3 regions of the Lentzea sokolovensis genome follow, and region 3 is predicted to be linked to each of the others. Evidence: riboswitches for the same ligand, from Rfam matches in the RefSeq annotation. Region 3 holds a riboswitch; each other region holds the start of a gene.

Region 1 (5,138 bases), on a different contig from region 3:
CAGGCGCCGTCCTCGAGGTCGCCCTCGGTCTCGAGGTAGGCCGCCCGCAGCGCGTCCAAAGTGGACTCCTCCGGGTGCTCCCACATCTTGCGCTCGGCCGCTTCCAGCAGACGCTCGGCGATGCCGTGCAACGCCCAGGGGTTGCTGGTCTGCAGGAACTTCCGGGTCTCCGGGTCGAGCACGTACGACTCGGTGAGCTTCTCGTACATCCAGTCCGCGACGACGCCGGTCGTGGCGTCGTAGCCGAACAGGTACTCGACCGTCGCCTGCAGCTCGAACGCACCCTTGTAGCCGTGGTTGCGCATCGCCCCGATCCAGCGCGGGTTCACCACGCGGGCGCGGAAGATCCGTGAGGTCTCCTCCGTCAAGGTGCGCGTGCGGACCGCCTCCGGGCGCGTGCTGTCGCCGACGTACGCGGCGGGTGCCTTGCCCGTCAACGCCTTCACCATCGTGACCATGCCGCCGTGGTACTGGAAGTAGTCGTCCGAGTCGGCGATGTCGTGCTCGCGGGTGTCGATGTTCTTGGCCGCCACCGCGATCCGCCGGTACGCCGACTCCATGTCCGCGCGCGCCGCCACCCCGTCGACGCCACGCCCGTAGGCGTAGCCACCCCACACCGCGTAGACCTCGGCGATGTCGGACGAGTCGCGCCAGTTGCGGCTGTCGATCAACGGCAGCACGCCCGCGCCGTACGCGCCCGGCTTGGAACCGAAGACGCGCAACGTGGCCCTGCGCTGGTCGCCGTGCTCCTCCAGGTCCTTGAGCATGTGCGCCCGCACGAAGTTCTGCTCCGCGGGCTCGTCCAGCGCGGCCACCAGCTGCACGGCATCGTCCAACATGGACACGACGTGCGGGAAGGCGTCCCGGAAGAAGCCGGAGATGCGGATCGTGACGTCGATGCGCGGCCTGTCCAGCTCCTCCAGTGAGATGACCTCGAGGCCGGTGACGCGGCGCGACTGGTCGTCCCACACCGGCCGCACGCCCAGCAGTGAGAACACCTCGGCGATGTCGTCACCGGCGGTGCGCATCGCGGACGTGCCCCAGACCGACAGACCGACCGAGGGCGGCCATTCGCCGTCGTTCTCCTCGCGGTAGCGGGCGAGCAGCGAGTCGGCCATCGCCTGGCCGGTCTCCCACGCGAGCCGCGACGGGATGGCCTTCGGGTCGACCGAGTAGAAGTTGCGGCCGGTCGGCAGCACGTTCACCAGGCCGCGCAACGGAGAACCCGACGGGCCCGCCGGGATGTAGCCGCCGTCCAGCGCGTGCAGGACGTTCGTCATCTCGTCGGTGGTGCGCGCCAACCTCGGAACGACCTCGACCGCCGCGAACTCCAGGATCTTCTGGACGTCCTCGGACTCGTGCAGAGTCTTGGCCGTGTCCCGGTTCCAGCCCGCGTCCTCCATCGCCTGGACGAGTCCGCGCGCCTCTTCTTCAATCGCGTCAACGTCTTCGCGCGCCGTGGTCGTGAGCCCGAGAGCCTCGCGCAGGCCGGGCAGCGCGGCGACCTGACCGCCCCACATCTGCCGCGCCTGCAGCATGGCGAGCACGAGGTTGACGCGGACGGAGCCCGTGGGAGCCTCGCCGAGGATGTGCAGGCCGTCGCGGATCTGGACGTCCTTGACCTCGCACAGCCAGCCGTCGACGTGCAGGATGAACTCGTCGAACTCCGCGTCGTGGGGCCGGTCGTCGAGTCCGAGGTCGTGGTCGAGCTTCGCGGCCTTGATCAGCGTCCAGATCTGCGCGCGGATCGCCGGCACCTTGGCCGGGTCCATCGCGGAGATGTTGCCGTACTCGTCGAGCAGCTGCTCCAGCCGCGCGATGTCGCCGTAGCTGTCGGCGCGGGCCATCGGCGGCACGAGGTGGTCGACCAGCGTGGCGTGCGCGCGCCGCTTGGCCTGCGTGCCCTCACCGGGGTCGTTGACGAGGAACGGGTAGACCAGCGGCAGGTCGCCGAGCGCCGCGTCCGTGCCGCAGGACGCCGACATGCCGACCGTCTTGCCCGGCAACCACTCCAGGTTGCCGTGCTTGCCGACGTGCACGACCGCGTCCGCGCCGAAGTTCGACTCGATCCACCGGTACGCCGCGAGGTAGTGGTGCGACGGCGGCAGGTCCGGGTCGTGGTAGATCGCGATCGGGTTCTCGCCGAACCCGCGCGGCGGCTGCACGATCACGACGACGTTGTTGGACCGCAAGGCGGCCAGCACGATCTCGCCGTCCTTGGACTTGCTGTGGTCGACGAAGAGCGTGCCCGGGGCCTCGCCCCAGTGCTCCTGCATCGACTCGCGGAAGTCCTCGGGAAGCGTCTCGTAGAACTCCCGGTAGTCCGCCGCGGCGATGCGCACGGGGTTGCTCTCGAACTGCTCCTGCGTCAGCCAGTCCGCGTCCTGGCCACCGGCGGCGATCAACGCGTGGATCAGCGCGTCGCCGTCCAGCTCCTGCACGCCCGGCAGCGCGTCGCCGATGTCGTAACCGTGTTCCTGCATGGCCTTCAGCAGCCGCACGGTCGACGCCGGCGTGTCCAGGCCGACCGCGTTGCCGATGCGGGAGTGCTTGGTCGGGTACGCCGACAGCATGACCGCGATCCTGCGGTCCGCGACCGGGATGTGACGCAGCCTGCCGTGCCGGACCGCGATGCCCGCGACGCGCAGCGCCCGTTCCGGGTCGGCCACGTAGACGGTGAGGCCGTCGGAGTCGATCTCCTTGAAGGAGAACGGGACCGTGATGATCCGGCCGTCGAACTCGGGGATCGCGACCTGCGTCGCGGTGTCCAAAGGAGACAGTCCGTCGTCGTTGGAGTCCCACGACTCGCGGCTCGACGTGAGGCACAACCCCTGCAGGATCGGCACGTCGAGCGCGGCCAGCGCGCCGACGTCCCACGCGTCGTCGTCGCCACCTGCGGACGCCTTCGCGGGGTTCGTGCCGCCCGCCGCGAGCACCGTCACGACGAGCGCGTCGGCTTGGCGCAGCACGTCGAGCAGTTCGGGTTCGGCGGTGCGCAGCGAAGAGCAGAAGACCGGCAGGGGCTTCCCGCCCTTGGCCTCGATCGCGTCGCACAGGGCGTGGACGAACGCCGTGTTCCCGGCCACGTGGTGCGCGCGGTAATAGAGCACCGCGACCGTCGGACCGGTGCCCTCGGTCTCCCGTTCCAGCACACCCCACGTGGGGGTGGCGGCGGGGGCCTCGAAGCCGTGGCCGGTCAGCAGCACGGTGTCCGACAGGAACTTGTGCAGCTCGGTGAGGTTCGCCGGACCGCCGTGCGCGAGGTAGAGGTGCGCCTCGGCGCACACGCCACCGGGCACCGTCGACAGCTCCATCAGCGCCGCGTCCGGCTGCTGCTCGCCACCGAGCACCACCACCGGCAGGCCGCACGCCAGCAGCCAGTCGAGGCCTTCCTCCCACATCCGGCGCCCACCGAGGATGCGCACGAGGACGAGGCCGACGTCCTGGATCAACTCGGGCAGGTCGTCGGTCGTGAGTCGCGCGGGGTTGCCGAGCCGGTACTCGGCACCGCTCGCACGCGCCGACAGCAGGTCGGTGTCGGAGGTCGACAGCAGCAGGATCACGCAGGCTCCATCCCTCGTGGGGTCCTCGCCCCAAAATGCGGGTGACTGGCGAAGCGGAGTTCCTGACTCCCAGCGGTGTTCGCTGGTCACAGTGGCGGGACCGCGCCGGATTCGCACCGGCTTCCTCCTGCGCTTCGTCGTTCGGGCTCACCCTAACCGGCGGGTTACAGTCCGACCTATGCGTAGTCACCCGGACGCCTGCCCCGGCGCCGTCGAGCTGCACGCCGCGGCCGACGGCGGGCTGGCGCGCATCCGGGTGCCGGGCGGCACTCTTTCCGCTGCTCAGTGGGACGTCGTGCGCCTCGCGTCGCTCGAACTCGGCTCCGGCTCGATCGAACTGACCTCGCGGGCGAACCTCCAGATCAGGGGGCTGGCCGACGGCGTGGAACTGGGCGCGCGGCTGGCCGCGGCCGGCCTGCTGCCCTCGGCGTCGCACGAGCGGATCCGCAACATCATCGCCGCCCCGCTGGAGGACAACCAGGCGCTGGTCGACGCGATCGACTCGGCCCTGTGCGCGGACCCGGCGATGGCGGATCTGCCGGGAAGGTTCCTGGTGACGGCGGGGGCCGCGGTGAGCGGGCTGGGCGGCGACTTCGGCCTGGTCAGCAGCGATGTGGGCCAGACGGGCGGCGATGCGTCCCGCACCACCCCCTCCCCGTGGGTCCTCCTCCTCGCCGGCCGCGACACCGGCGTCCGCGTCACCGACCCGGTCGACGCCGTGCTCACCGCCGCCCGCCTCTTCCAGCAGCTCCGCGGGCAGGCCTGGCGCCTGTCCGAAGTAGACGACGGTGTGCGAAAGATCACCGCTCACTTCGGTGCCTCCGACGCCCCGCGGATCACCCCGGCTGTGACTCCTGTCGCACCTTCACCTTTGACGCCAGGCGTCCCGCTCGGCCGGCTCGACGCCCACCAACTCCCCGGCGTCGCCCTGCGCCTGACGCCGTGGCGCAGCCTGGTCGTCCCCGCCGGCACCGACACCTCCGGCTTCATCACCGACCCGGCCTCCCCGTGGCACGGCGTCAGCGCCTGCACCGGCCGCCCCGGCTGCGCGAAGTCGCTGTCCGACGTACGGGCCGACGCGCGCGCGTGGCTCGGCACCCCGCATGACCGTCCCGTCCACTGGTCGGGCTGTGCCCGCCGCTGCGGCCGTCCCGCCGGCGATGTGACCGAGTTCGTCGCGACCGGCGACGGCTACGAGGAGATCCGTTGACGCAGTACATCAAGGACGGGGCGGAGATCTACCGCCAGTCCTTCGCCACCATTCGCGCGGAGTCGGACCTCACCAGGTTCCCCGCCGACGTCGCGAAAGTCGTCGTCCGCATGATCCACGCGTGCGGCATGACCGACCTGCCGGACGACGTCGCCTTCTCCCCGAACGTCGTGCGCGACGCCCGGGAAGCGCTGCGCAACGGTGCGCCGATCCTGTGCGACGCCAACATGGTCGCGTCCGGCGTGACCCGCCGCCGCCTGCCGAAGGACAACGAAGTCCTTTGCCACCTGCAGGATCCGCGGACTCCGGAGCTGGCGCAGACCATCGGCAACACGCGCAGCGCCGCCTCCCTGGAACTGCTCGCG
Region 2 (5,138 bases), on a different contig from region 3:
CCACGCCCAGCTGGATCGAGATCTCCACGGCGCCGTCGAGCCGGATCACCTTCGCGGTGATGCCTCGGGCCTTGAGGTCACGGCCCACCAGCCTCGGGTACGCGGTGGCGAGGCGCTTGCCTTCGAGGTCGGAGACCTTCCAGTCGGTGCCGCGAGGCCCCGCGTAGCGGAAGGTCGACGAGCCGAAGCCCAGCGCCAGCAGCTCCTCGACGGAGTTGCCGTTGTCGTCGGCGCCCGAGTCGGCGGCCAGGTCGCGGCCGGTGATGCCGAGGTCCAGGTCGCCGGACGCCACGTAGATCGCGATGTCCTTGGGGCGAAGGAAGAAGAACTCGACTTCGTTGTTGTTGTCGAGCACGGTCAGGTCGCGGGGCTCGTGCCTCTGCCGGTAGCCGGCCTCGGTGAGCATGGCGGAGGCGCGTTCGGCGAGCGCGCCCTTGTTCGGGACTGCAACGCGCAGCATGTGAAAGTCTTCCGTCAGAGGTACTTGTAGACGTCTTCGAGGGTGAGCCCACGGCCCAGCATGAGCACCTGGAGGCGGTAGAGCAGCTGCGAGATCTCTTCGGAGAGCTTCTCGTCGGACTCGTACTCGGCGGCGATCCAGACCTCGCCGGCCTCCTCCAGGACCTTCTTGCCCTGCGCATGGACCCCGGCCTCGAGCGCGGCGACGGTGCCGGAACCTTCCGGCTTGGTGGCGGCTCGTTCGGTCAGTTCAGCGAACAGGGAATCGAAGGTCTTCACGGCACGACATCCTCCCATCCCGGCGACCCCCGTCCACACCGCGGTCGCATCTGTCCCAGGCGTTGGACGTGATCTGTCCTGCATGGACACCCGGTAGCGTGAACTTCTGTGTCTGAGTTCGCCGAGGTCCTCGAAGCACTCCGCCGGGTGCGCGGAATCAACCCGTTCTTCGCGCTCGACGTCGGCCGCCCGGACGAGTCCTGGCTGCCGGGAACGGCACTGCTGGAAGGCCCGGCGCTCAAGACCACGATCGACGCCATCGCGATCCGGTACAAAGCGGAAGAACCACGCGTAGCGGCCAGCCTGTTCTTCCTCAGCTACACGGCCCGGCTGCTCAGCCCGCTCACGGCCGCGGGCATCCCGATCGACGTCCGCCCGGAGAACCTCTGGTGGCAGCACCACCCGACGAACGGCCTGAGCGTCCGGATCGACCAGCCACGACTGGGCCCGAAGGCCGCCGAGGCGCTCGCACCGGTGGTGGAGGCGATCCAGGGCGTGACCCCCGTGGCGCGCGGATTGTTGTGGGGAAACGCCATGTCGAACATCGCGGGCGCGCTCAAAATGGTTGTGCGCGCACGCATGCTCACCGCCGACGAAGCGGAAGAACGCGGCGAACGGCTCATGAGCGCCCCGCCGTTCGAACAGGCGGGGGAATTTCTGACTTTTCCCGGAGAGGTCTCGTTCCGGCGCCGGTCGTGCTGTCTCTACTACCGCGTCGCCGCAGGTGGGAAGTGTGGTGACTGTCCACTCGTGAAGTGAGGAACGCAACAACTCTTATGGCCGGTTGTGCTTAACGGGCCGATCAACTTACGGTGCACGCGCCGCAGTGACGGGAAGCCGGTGAAAATCCGGCGCGGTCCTCGCCACTGTGACCGGGAAGCGATCCCCGCCGAGCACGTCACTGGCCCTCGCGAGAGGGCTGGGAAGACGCGGGGGCAGCGTTGATCCGGGAGTCAGGAGACCGGCTGCGGCGCCGCAAGGAGAGTTGACCTTCCACGAGGTATGGAGGAGCCCGTCATGACGAGCCCCGCAGCAAGCCTGTCCGCCGTCCGCGTGCCCAAATGGGCCTTCGCCGTCTCAGTGCTCGGCCTGATCGTCACCTACCTGGTCCTGCAGGAGAACGGCCTCGCGCTCGGCGCGGGTTCCGAGTTGCTGCACGAGTTCTTCCACGACGGCCGCCACGCGCTGGGCGTCCCCTGCCACTGATCCCCCGATCCCAGGCAGGGAAGACATGACGACGACCTACAAGTCCCTTGCGCTGCGCGGAGTGGCGGCCGGCGGTATCGCCGGTGTCGCCTCCGCGCTCGTGCAGCTCCTGGTGACCGAGATCCCGATTCGCGCCGCGCTCGCGGTCGAAGAGGCCCGGGAACCCGCCGGTGAGGCCGGCCACACGCACGGCGGCGAGGAAGAGCTGGTCAGCCGTGGCGCCCAGATCGCGGGCGGCATGCTCGGCGTGGTGATCGTCGGCATCGCGGTGGGCCTGGTGTTCGCCACGGCCTACGCGCTGTCGAAGCGCTGGTTCACCGGCAGCACGCCGTTCAGCCGCAGCTTCGCGTTCGGTGCCGCGGTGTTCGGTGCCGTGGCGCTGCTGCCGTGGCTCAAGTACCCGGCCAACCCGCCTGCCGTGGGCGACCCGGAGACGGTGAACTACCGGACCGCGCTCTACCTCGGTGTGGTGGTGGCCGGTCTGGTGATCGTGTGGGCGGCGAGCTGGCTCGCCGAGCAGCTGCGCGCGCAGTCGCAGCCGATGCGGACCACGGCCGTGCTGCTCGCGGTGGCCGCGGCCGTCGCGGTGGTGCTGCTGGCGTTCCCCGCGCCGCCGGACACGATCCCCGCGGACATGCCGGTGAACGTGCTGTGGCAGTTCCGCCTCAGTTCGCTCGCCCAGCTCGCCACGCTCTACGTCGGCATCGGCGTGGTGTTCGGCCTGCTGATCGACCCGGCCGCGCGCAAGGCGAAAGCACGCGTGACCGAGGCCTCCGTCTAGAGCGCCTTCAGCACGTCCAGATCGACGCCGGCGAGGGAGTCGCGGAACACCCGCCGCTCCCCCGTCGGCACTTCCACGTCACACGGCACGACCAGCACGGTGCACCCGGCCGCCACCGCCGCGGCCACCCCGGTGGGCGAGTCCTCGATCGCCACGCACCGCGCCGCGTCCACGCCCAGCAGCCGGGCCGCCTTCAGGTACGGCTCGGGCAGCGGCTTGTTCAGCCCGTCCACCTCGTCGCCGCACACGGTGACGTCGAACAGGTCTCGTCCGATCGTGTCCAGCGCCACCTCGGTCAGCGAGCGCTCGGTCGACGTCACGAGAGCCATCGGCACGCCTGACGCGCGCACTGACTTCAAGGCCTCCTGCGCGCCCGGACGCCACGGCAGCCCGGCGCGGAAGACCTCCTCGGTGCGGCGCGAGATCCACGCGGCGCCGTCGGCCATGTCGGCCTCGGTGGGCTCGATGCCGACGTCGGCGAACAGCAGGCGCATCGTCGTCGGTACGTTGCTGCCGACCATGCGTTCGCGGGTCTCCGGGGAGAGCACGCCGCCCAGCTTCTCCGCGTACTCGTAGAGCGGGATGTCCCACAGCTTCTCGGAGTCCAGCAGCGTGCCGTCCATGTCCCACAGGACAGCGTGCAGGTCAGACATTGAAGTACTTCGCCTCCGGATGGTGCGCCACGAAGGCGTCGGTGGACTGTTCCGGGTGGAGCTGAAGTTCCTCGGACAGCGAGACCCCGATGCGCGACGGATCGAGCAGTTCGACGACGCGCTTGCGGTCTTCCATCTCGGGGCAGGCGCCGTAGCCGAACGAGTACCGCGCGCCGCGGTAGCCGAGTTTGAAGTACTCCTCGACGGCCGCGGGGTCTTCGGCGGCAACGGTGCCGCCGGTGGGCCAGACGAGTTCCTCGCGGACCCGCTTGTGCCAGTACTCGGCCAGCGCTTCGGTGAGCTGGACCCCCAGTCCGTGGACTTCCAGGTACTCACGATACGCGTTCTTGCCGAACAGTTCGCCCGCGTAGTCGGCGATCGGGCTGCCCATCGTCACGAGGTGGAACGCGATGACGTCGACCTCTCCGGACTCCTTCGAGCGCCAGAAGTCCGACAGGCACAACCTTCGATCCCTTTTCTGGCGCGGAAAAGTGAACCGGAAGCGCTCCGGCGAACCCACGGCGGGCTCTTCCAGAACGACGAGATCGTCGCCGTCGGAGACGCACGGGAAGTAGCCGTAGACGACGGCGGCGTGGGCAAGAACACCTTCCGTGGCAAGGCGTTCCATCCAGTAGCGCAGCCGCGGACGGCCTTCGGTCTCGACCAGTTCCTCGTAGGTCGGGCCGCCGCCGCGCGCACCCTTCAGGCCCCACTGGCCCATGAACGTCGCACGCTCGTCCAGCAACGCCGAGTAATCCGCGACCGGGATGCCCTTCACGACCCTGCTGCCCCAGAACGGCGGGGCCGGGATCGGGTTGTCGGCAGCGACGTCGGAGCGGCCGGTCACGACTTCTTCTTCCACCGCAACGGCTTTGCGGGCCGCGGCGATGCGCAGAGAACGTTCGCGACGGGCCTTGCGTTCCGCCGCCTTCTCCCGCATCTCGGCGTCCAGCAGAGGAGCCTCGCCGCGCTTGGCTGCCATGATCGCGTCCATCAGGCGCAGGCCCTCGAAGGCATCGCGGGCGTAGCGGACGTCGCCGAAGTACATCTCCGTCAGGTCGTTCTCGACGTGCGCGCGCGTCAACGCCGCGCCGCCCAGCAGCACCGGCCACCGCGCCGCGACACCCCGGGAGTTCATCTCCTCGAGGTTCTCCTTCATGATCACGGTCGACTTGACCAGCAGGCCGGACATGCCGATCGCGTCCGCGCGATGTTCCTCGGCGGCTTCCAGGATCGTGGTGATCGGCTGCTTGATGCCGATGTTCACGACCTCGTAGCCGTTGTTGGACAGGATGATGTCCACGAGGTTCTTGCCGATGTCGTGGACGTCGCCCTTCACGGTGGCGAGCACGATCCGGCCCTTGCCGTCGTCGTCGGACCGTTCCACGTGCGGTTCGAGGTGGGCGACGGCGGTCTTCATGACCTCGGCGGACTGCAGCACGAACGGCAGCTGCATCTGGCCGGAACCGAAGAGCTCGCCGACGGTCTTCATGCCCGCCAGCAACGTGTCGTTGATGATCTGCAACGCCGGGCGCTCGTCCAACGCGGCGTCCAGGTCGGCTTCCAGGCCGTTGCGCTCGCCGTCCACGATCCGGCGCTGCAGGCGTTCGAACAACGGCAACGCGGCCAGTTCCTGGGCCCGTGTGGCGGAGTTCGACTTCGTCGTGACGCCCTCGAACAGCTCCATGAGCTTCTGCAACGGGTCGTAGCCCTCGCGGCGGCGGTCGTGGACCAGGTCCAGCGCCACCGCGCGGTGCTCG
Region 3 (5,138 bases):
GGCCCTCGCCGAAGTCGTAGCGGATGCCGAGCGCGGTGATCTTCTCGATCAGCCGCCGGTTCACCTCGTTGATGTCCATCAGTTCGGTGAGCAGCCTGCGCACTGCCTGCGCGCCCGGTTCGGGGGAGGAGAGCTGCACCTGGGCACGGGTGTTGTCCAGGACGTCCGCGGCGACCGGATGACGTTCGGCGTGGTAGCTGTCCAGCAACGTCTCCGGCGCCCAGCCGCGGACCTGCGCGGCCAGCTTCCAGCCGAGGTTGACCGCGTCCTGCACGCCGAGGTTCAGGCCCTGACCGCCGGCGGGCGGGTGGATGTGCGCCGCGTCGCCGGCCAGCAGCACCCGCCCGATCCGGTAGTGCTCGACCAATCGGGTGGAATCGCCGAAACGGGACAACCAGCCCGGGGAGTGCGCGCCGAAATCGGTTCCGGCGACGGCGCGCAGTTCCCGCCGGAAATCATCGATGGTCGGCGGTTCCGCGCGTTCCTCGCCGGCCTCCGCACAGGAGACCACAACGCGATAAATCCCATCCCCGAAATGTCCGAGCTGGAACACCTTGCCGGTCTCGCGGATCGCCGCCACCTTGGCGGCGATCTCGTCCTCCGGTGCGCCGAATTTCATCTCGCCCATCAGCGTGTCGTTCCGCGAGGGCTCGCCGGGGAACCCGACGCCGAGAAGTTTGCGCACCGTGCTGCGGGCGCCGTCGCAGCCGACCAGGTACCGCGACCGCAGCCGCTCGCCATCGGCCAGTTCAACGGTCACGCCTTCGTCGTCCTGCTCGAACGCGACCACCCCGTCACCGCGCCGGACCTGTGCGCCCAGTGCGATCGCGTGGTCGGCGAGCAGGTGCTCGGCGGTCGGCTGCTGGATGCCCAGCAGGAAGGTGAACGAGGAATCCAGGCCGCCGGGCGTGGGCTTGGGGATGGCGGCGAAGGCTCCGCCGACCGGGCGCTGCCTGCCGCGTTCCAGAAAGCGATCCAGCAGTCCGCGCATCGCCAGGACTTCCAAACTGCGAATGTGCAGACTCACAATCCGCACGAACGACGACGAGGGCTCCGGTTCCTTTTCGAGAACGAGCACCTGCACGTCGTGCAGTCGCACTTCGGCGGCCAGCATCGCGCCGGTCGGACCGCATCCGGCAATGATCACGTCGAACATGAACCACCCGTTCAGCCCTGGCATCGGCGGCTCAGTGTGGGGCTCCTCGGATCTAGTCGCAAGCGAAATACGGTGAACGATGTATTCACGGTGTGCACACAGCTGCGCGACGAGATCGTGGCCTGGGGCCTGGCGCCGGGTGCGCACCTGAAACGCCGAGTTCGCCGACGGCGACCCCGAGGAGTTGATCGCGCGGCTGGACGCGTTGATCGACGAGGCAGCGGGCAACCCCTACCTCGGCGAGGCGCTCGGGGCGTTGCGCGGGCAGCTGCGGCGGTTGCGACTGGCCGCTCGCCGGAACGCCCGGCGATGTCGTTCCACATCCACGACAGCCTGCGCGCCCTGGCCGACGTCCTCTGGGCCAACTGAGCGACACGCCCACTAGATGTAGTTGCTCGTGGCTCGACGGCGCCCATGTATTGTGCTCCGAAGCTGGTTCGGCCGATCCTCCAGATCGGTCGTCGCAAGAGGGAACCCGGTGTGAGTCCGGGACTGCCCCGCAGCGGTGAGTGGGAACGAAAGCCGTCAGAAAGCACTGGACATCGATGTCTGGGAAGCGACGGCCGGTAGGCGCCTGGCGACAGGCTCGCCCATGAGTCCGAAGACCTGCCAGCGCCCCGCACGTGCCTGCGTGCGGGCGTCCGCGGCCCCGAGGGAGGGCGGGAGGACGTGGCGGTCGCGCGCGCCCGTTCACTCCTCGCTGTCCCCGTGGCCACCCGAGCTCGCGAGGAGAGAGCTAGTGACGGCGGTCGACACGGTCACCACCACTATGCGCGTCAAGAAACGCAACGGTTCACTGGAACCCGTTGACTTGAACAAGATCGTGCGCGCGGTGGAGCGCTGCACGGTCGGTCTGCACGACGTCGACCCGCTGCGGGTCGCCACCAAGACGATCAGCGGCCTCTACGACGGCGCCACCACCGAGGAACTGGACCGGCTGTCGATCCAGACCGCCGCGGCGCTCGTGTCCGAGGAGCCCGAGTACTCCAAGCTCGCCGCCGGCCTGCTCGCGGCGTTCATCGAGAAGGAAGTGCGCCGCCAGGGCGTGATGTCCTTCAGCCAGAGCATCGCGCTCGGCCACGCGGAAGGCCTGATCGGCGACGCGACCGCGGAGTTCGTGGCCGCCAACGCCCGCAAGCTCGACGACGCGATCGACCTCGACGGCGACCGGCGGTTCGAGTACTTCGGCCTGCGCACGGTCTACGACCGCTACCTGCTGCGCCACCCCGCGAAGCGTTCGGTGATCGAGCAGCCGCAGTACTGGCTGCTGCGCGTCGCGTGCGGTCTCTCGCAGACCGCGACCGAGGCGATCGACTTCTACCGGCTGATGTCGTCGCTGGCGTACCTGCCCAGCTCGCCGACGCTGTTCAACTCCGGTACGCAGCACACCCAGATGTCGTCGTGCTACCTGCTGGACTCGCCGCGCGACGAGCTCGAGTCGATCTACGACCGCTACAAGCAGATCGCCCGGCTGTCGAAGTTCGCCGGCGGCATCGGCGTGCAGTGGTCCCGGGTCCGTTCGCGCGGTGCGCTGATCCGCGGCACGAACGGCCACTCCAACGGCATCGTGCCGTGGCTGCGCACGCTCGACGCGTCGGTCTCGGCGGTCAACCAGGGCGGCCGACGCAAGGGCGCCGCCTGCGTGTACCTGGAGACGTGGCACCCGGACATCGAGGAGTTCCTGGAGCTGCGCGACAACACCGGTGAGGACGCGCGCCGCACGCACAACCTCAACCTGGCGAACTGGATCCCGGACGAGTTCATGCGCCGCGTCGAGGCGGACGGGGACTGGTCGCTGTTCGACCCTGACGAGATTCCCGAGCTGGTCGACCTGTGGGGCGACGAGTTCGACCGCGCCTATCGCGGCGCGGAGGAGGCCGGCCGCGCCGTCCGCACGGTCAAGGCTCGTGACCTTTATGGACGGATGATCCGCACGCTCGCCCAGACCGGCAACGGCTGGATGACGTTCAAGGACACCGCGAACCGCAGGTGCAACCAGACCGCGTCGCCGTCGAACGTGGTGCACCTGTCCAACCTCTGCACGGAGATCCTCGAGGTCACCAGCGACGAGGAGACCGCGGTCTGCAACCTGGGCTCGGTCAACCTCGGTGCTCACGTCGAGGGGTCCGACATCGACTGGGAACGGCTGCGTGCCACGGTCCGCACCGCCGTCGTGTTCCTCGACCGCGTGATCGACATCAACTACTACCCGACCGAGCAGGCGGCGCGCTCCAACCCGCGCTGGCGCCCGGTGGGTCTCGGTGTCATGGGCCTGCAGGACGTGTTCTTCAAACTGCGCCTGCCGTTCGACTCGCCGGAGGCCCGTGAGCTGTCGACGCGCATCGCCGAGGAGATCTACCTGACGGCCCTGGAGTCGTCGGCGGAGCTGGCCTCGTCCGCGGGCGCGCACCCGGCGTTCCGGGAAACCCGTGCCGCCAAGGGAGATCTGCAGCCCGACCTGTGGGGCGTCACGCCCACGCAGACCGAGCGCTGGAGTGCTCTGCGCGAACGCGTCAGCGAGCACGGCCTGCGCAACTCGCTGCTGATCGCGATCGCGCCGACCGCGACGATCGCGTCGATCGCCGGCTGTTTCGAGTGCATCGAGCCGCAGGTGTCGAACACGTTCAAGCGCGAGACGCTGTCCGGTGAGTTCCTGCAGATCAACTCCTACCTGGTGCGCGAGCTCAAGGCTCGCGGCCTGTGGACGGAGGCCGTGCGCAACCGGCTCAAGCAGGACGACGGCTCCGCGCAGGGCATCGCCGAACTGCCGGAGGACGTGCGTTCGCTGTTCCGCACGGCCTGGGAGCTGCCGCAGAAGGCGCTGATCGAACTGGCCGCCGCGCGTGGCCCGTACGTCGACCAGAGCCAGTCGCTGAACCTGTTCGTCGCCTCGCCGACGATCGGCAAGCTCTCCTCGATGTACCTCTACGCCTGGAAAGCCGGGCTCAAGACCACGTACTACCTGCGCTCCCGTCCGGCGACGCGCATCCAGCAGGCGACCACGACGACGACCACGGCGGTGCCCGTCGTGACGTCGGACGAAGCCATCGCCTGCTCCCTGGAAAACCCCGAGTCCTGTGAGGCCTGCCAGTGACCACGCTTGCCAGCACCGCCCGTCAGAACGCCCTGCTCGACCCCGGCATGGACCTCACCCTGCGGCCGATGCGCTACCCGCTGTTCTACGAGCGTTTCCGCGACGCCATCAAGAACACGTGGACGGTCGAGGAAGTCGACCTGCACTCGGACCTCGCCGACCTGAACAAGCTGTCGGAGGCCGAGCGGCACCTCGTCAACCGGCTCGTCGCGTTCTTCGCGACCGGTGACACGATCGTCGCGAACAACCTGGTGCTCAACCTCTACGAGCACGTGAACGCGCCGGAGGCCCGGCTCTACCTGTCGCGGCAGCTGTTCGAGGAGGCCGTGCACGTCCAGTTCTACCTGACGCTGCTCGACACCTACCTGCCCGACGAGAACGACCGCATCGAGGCGTTCGCCGCGGTGGAGACGATTCCGTCGATCCGCGCCAAGGCGGAGTTCTGCTACAAGTGGATCGACTCGATCTCGGACCTCAAGCGGCTGGAGTCGCGGGAGGACCGCCGGTCGTTCCTGCTCAACCTGATCTGCTTCGCGGCGTGCATCGAGGGCCTGTTCTTCTACGGCGCCTTCGCCTACGTCTACTTCCTGCGTTCGCGCGGGCTGCTGAACGGTCTCGCGTCGGGCACCAACTGGGTGTTCCGCGACGAGTCGATGCACATGGCGTTCGCGTTCGACGTCGTGGACACCGTGCGCCGCGAGGAGCCCGACCTGTTCGACGACTCCTTGTACGAGGAGGTCAAGCAGATGCTGCGCGAGGCAGTCGACGCCGAGGTGCAGTTCGCGGAGGACCTGCTCGGTGGCGGTGTCGCCGGCATGTCGGTGGCGGACATGCGGTCCTATTTGGAGCATGTCGCGGACCGGCGGCTGCAGGTGCTCGGCATCGAGC

Evidence for each region. Region 3 has a riboswitch for cobalamin ahead of SK854_RS07310 (ribonucleoside-diphosphate reductase subunit alpha). Riboswitches for the same ligand answer to the same signal wherever they lie in the genome.
Region 1: another riboswitch for cobalamin. It lies ahead of cobN (cobaltochelatase subunit CobN); the one in region 3 lies ahead of SK854_RS07310 (ribonucleoside-diphosphate reductase subunit alpha).
Region 2: another riboswitch for cobalamin. It lies ahead of SK854_RS01635 (CbtB domain-containing protein); the one in region 3 lies ahead of SK854_RS07310 (ribonucleoside-diphosphate reductase subunit alpha).

What each region holds. Positions count from the first base shown of each region.
Region 1 is NZ_JAXAVU010000013.1:266,900-272,037, reverse strand. It holds gene SK854_RS32540 (helix-turn-helix transcriptional regulator) at 1-39, shown strand, start outside; gene cobN (cobaltochelatase subunit CobN) at 1-3,563, opposite strand, end outside; cobalamin riboswitch at 3,599-3,733, opposite strand; gene SK854_RS32530 (hypothetical protein) at 3,742-4,773, shown strand; gene SK854_RS32525 (precorrin-8X methylmutase) at 4,770-5,138, shown strand, end outside.
Region 2 is NZ_JAXAVU010000001.1:342,248-347,385, forward strand. It holds gene hisG (ATP phosphoribosyltransferase) at 1-460, opposite strand, end outside; gene SK854_RS01625 (phosphoribosyl-ATP diphosphatase) at 475-738, opposite strand; gene SK854_RS01630 ((2Fe-2S)-binding protein) at 847-1,497, shown strand; cobalamin riboswitch at 1,546-1,722, shown strand; gene SK854_RS01635 (CbtB domain-containing protein) at 1,756-1,944, shown strand; gene SK854_RS01640 (CbtA family protein) at 1,970-2,725, shown strand; gene SK854_RS01645 (HAD family hydrolase) at 2,722-3,378, opposite strand; gene metH (methionine synthase) at 3,371-5,138, opposite strand, start outside.
Region 3 is NZ_JAXAVU010000004.1:389,098-394,235, reverse strand. It holds gene SK854_RS07315 (FAD-dependent monooxygenase) at 1-1,156, opposite strand, end outside; cobalamin riboswitch at 1,573-1,784, shown strand; gene SK854_RS07310 (ribonucleoside-diphosphate reductase subunit alpha) at 1,896-4,250, shown strand; gene SK854_RS07305 (ribonucleotide-diphosphate reductase subunit beta) at 4,247-5,138, shown strand, end outside.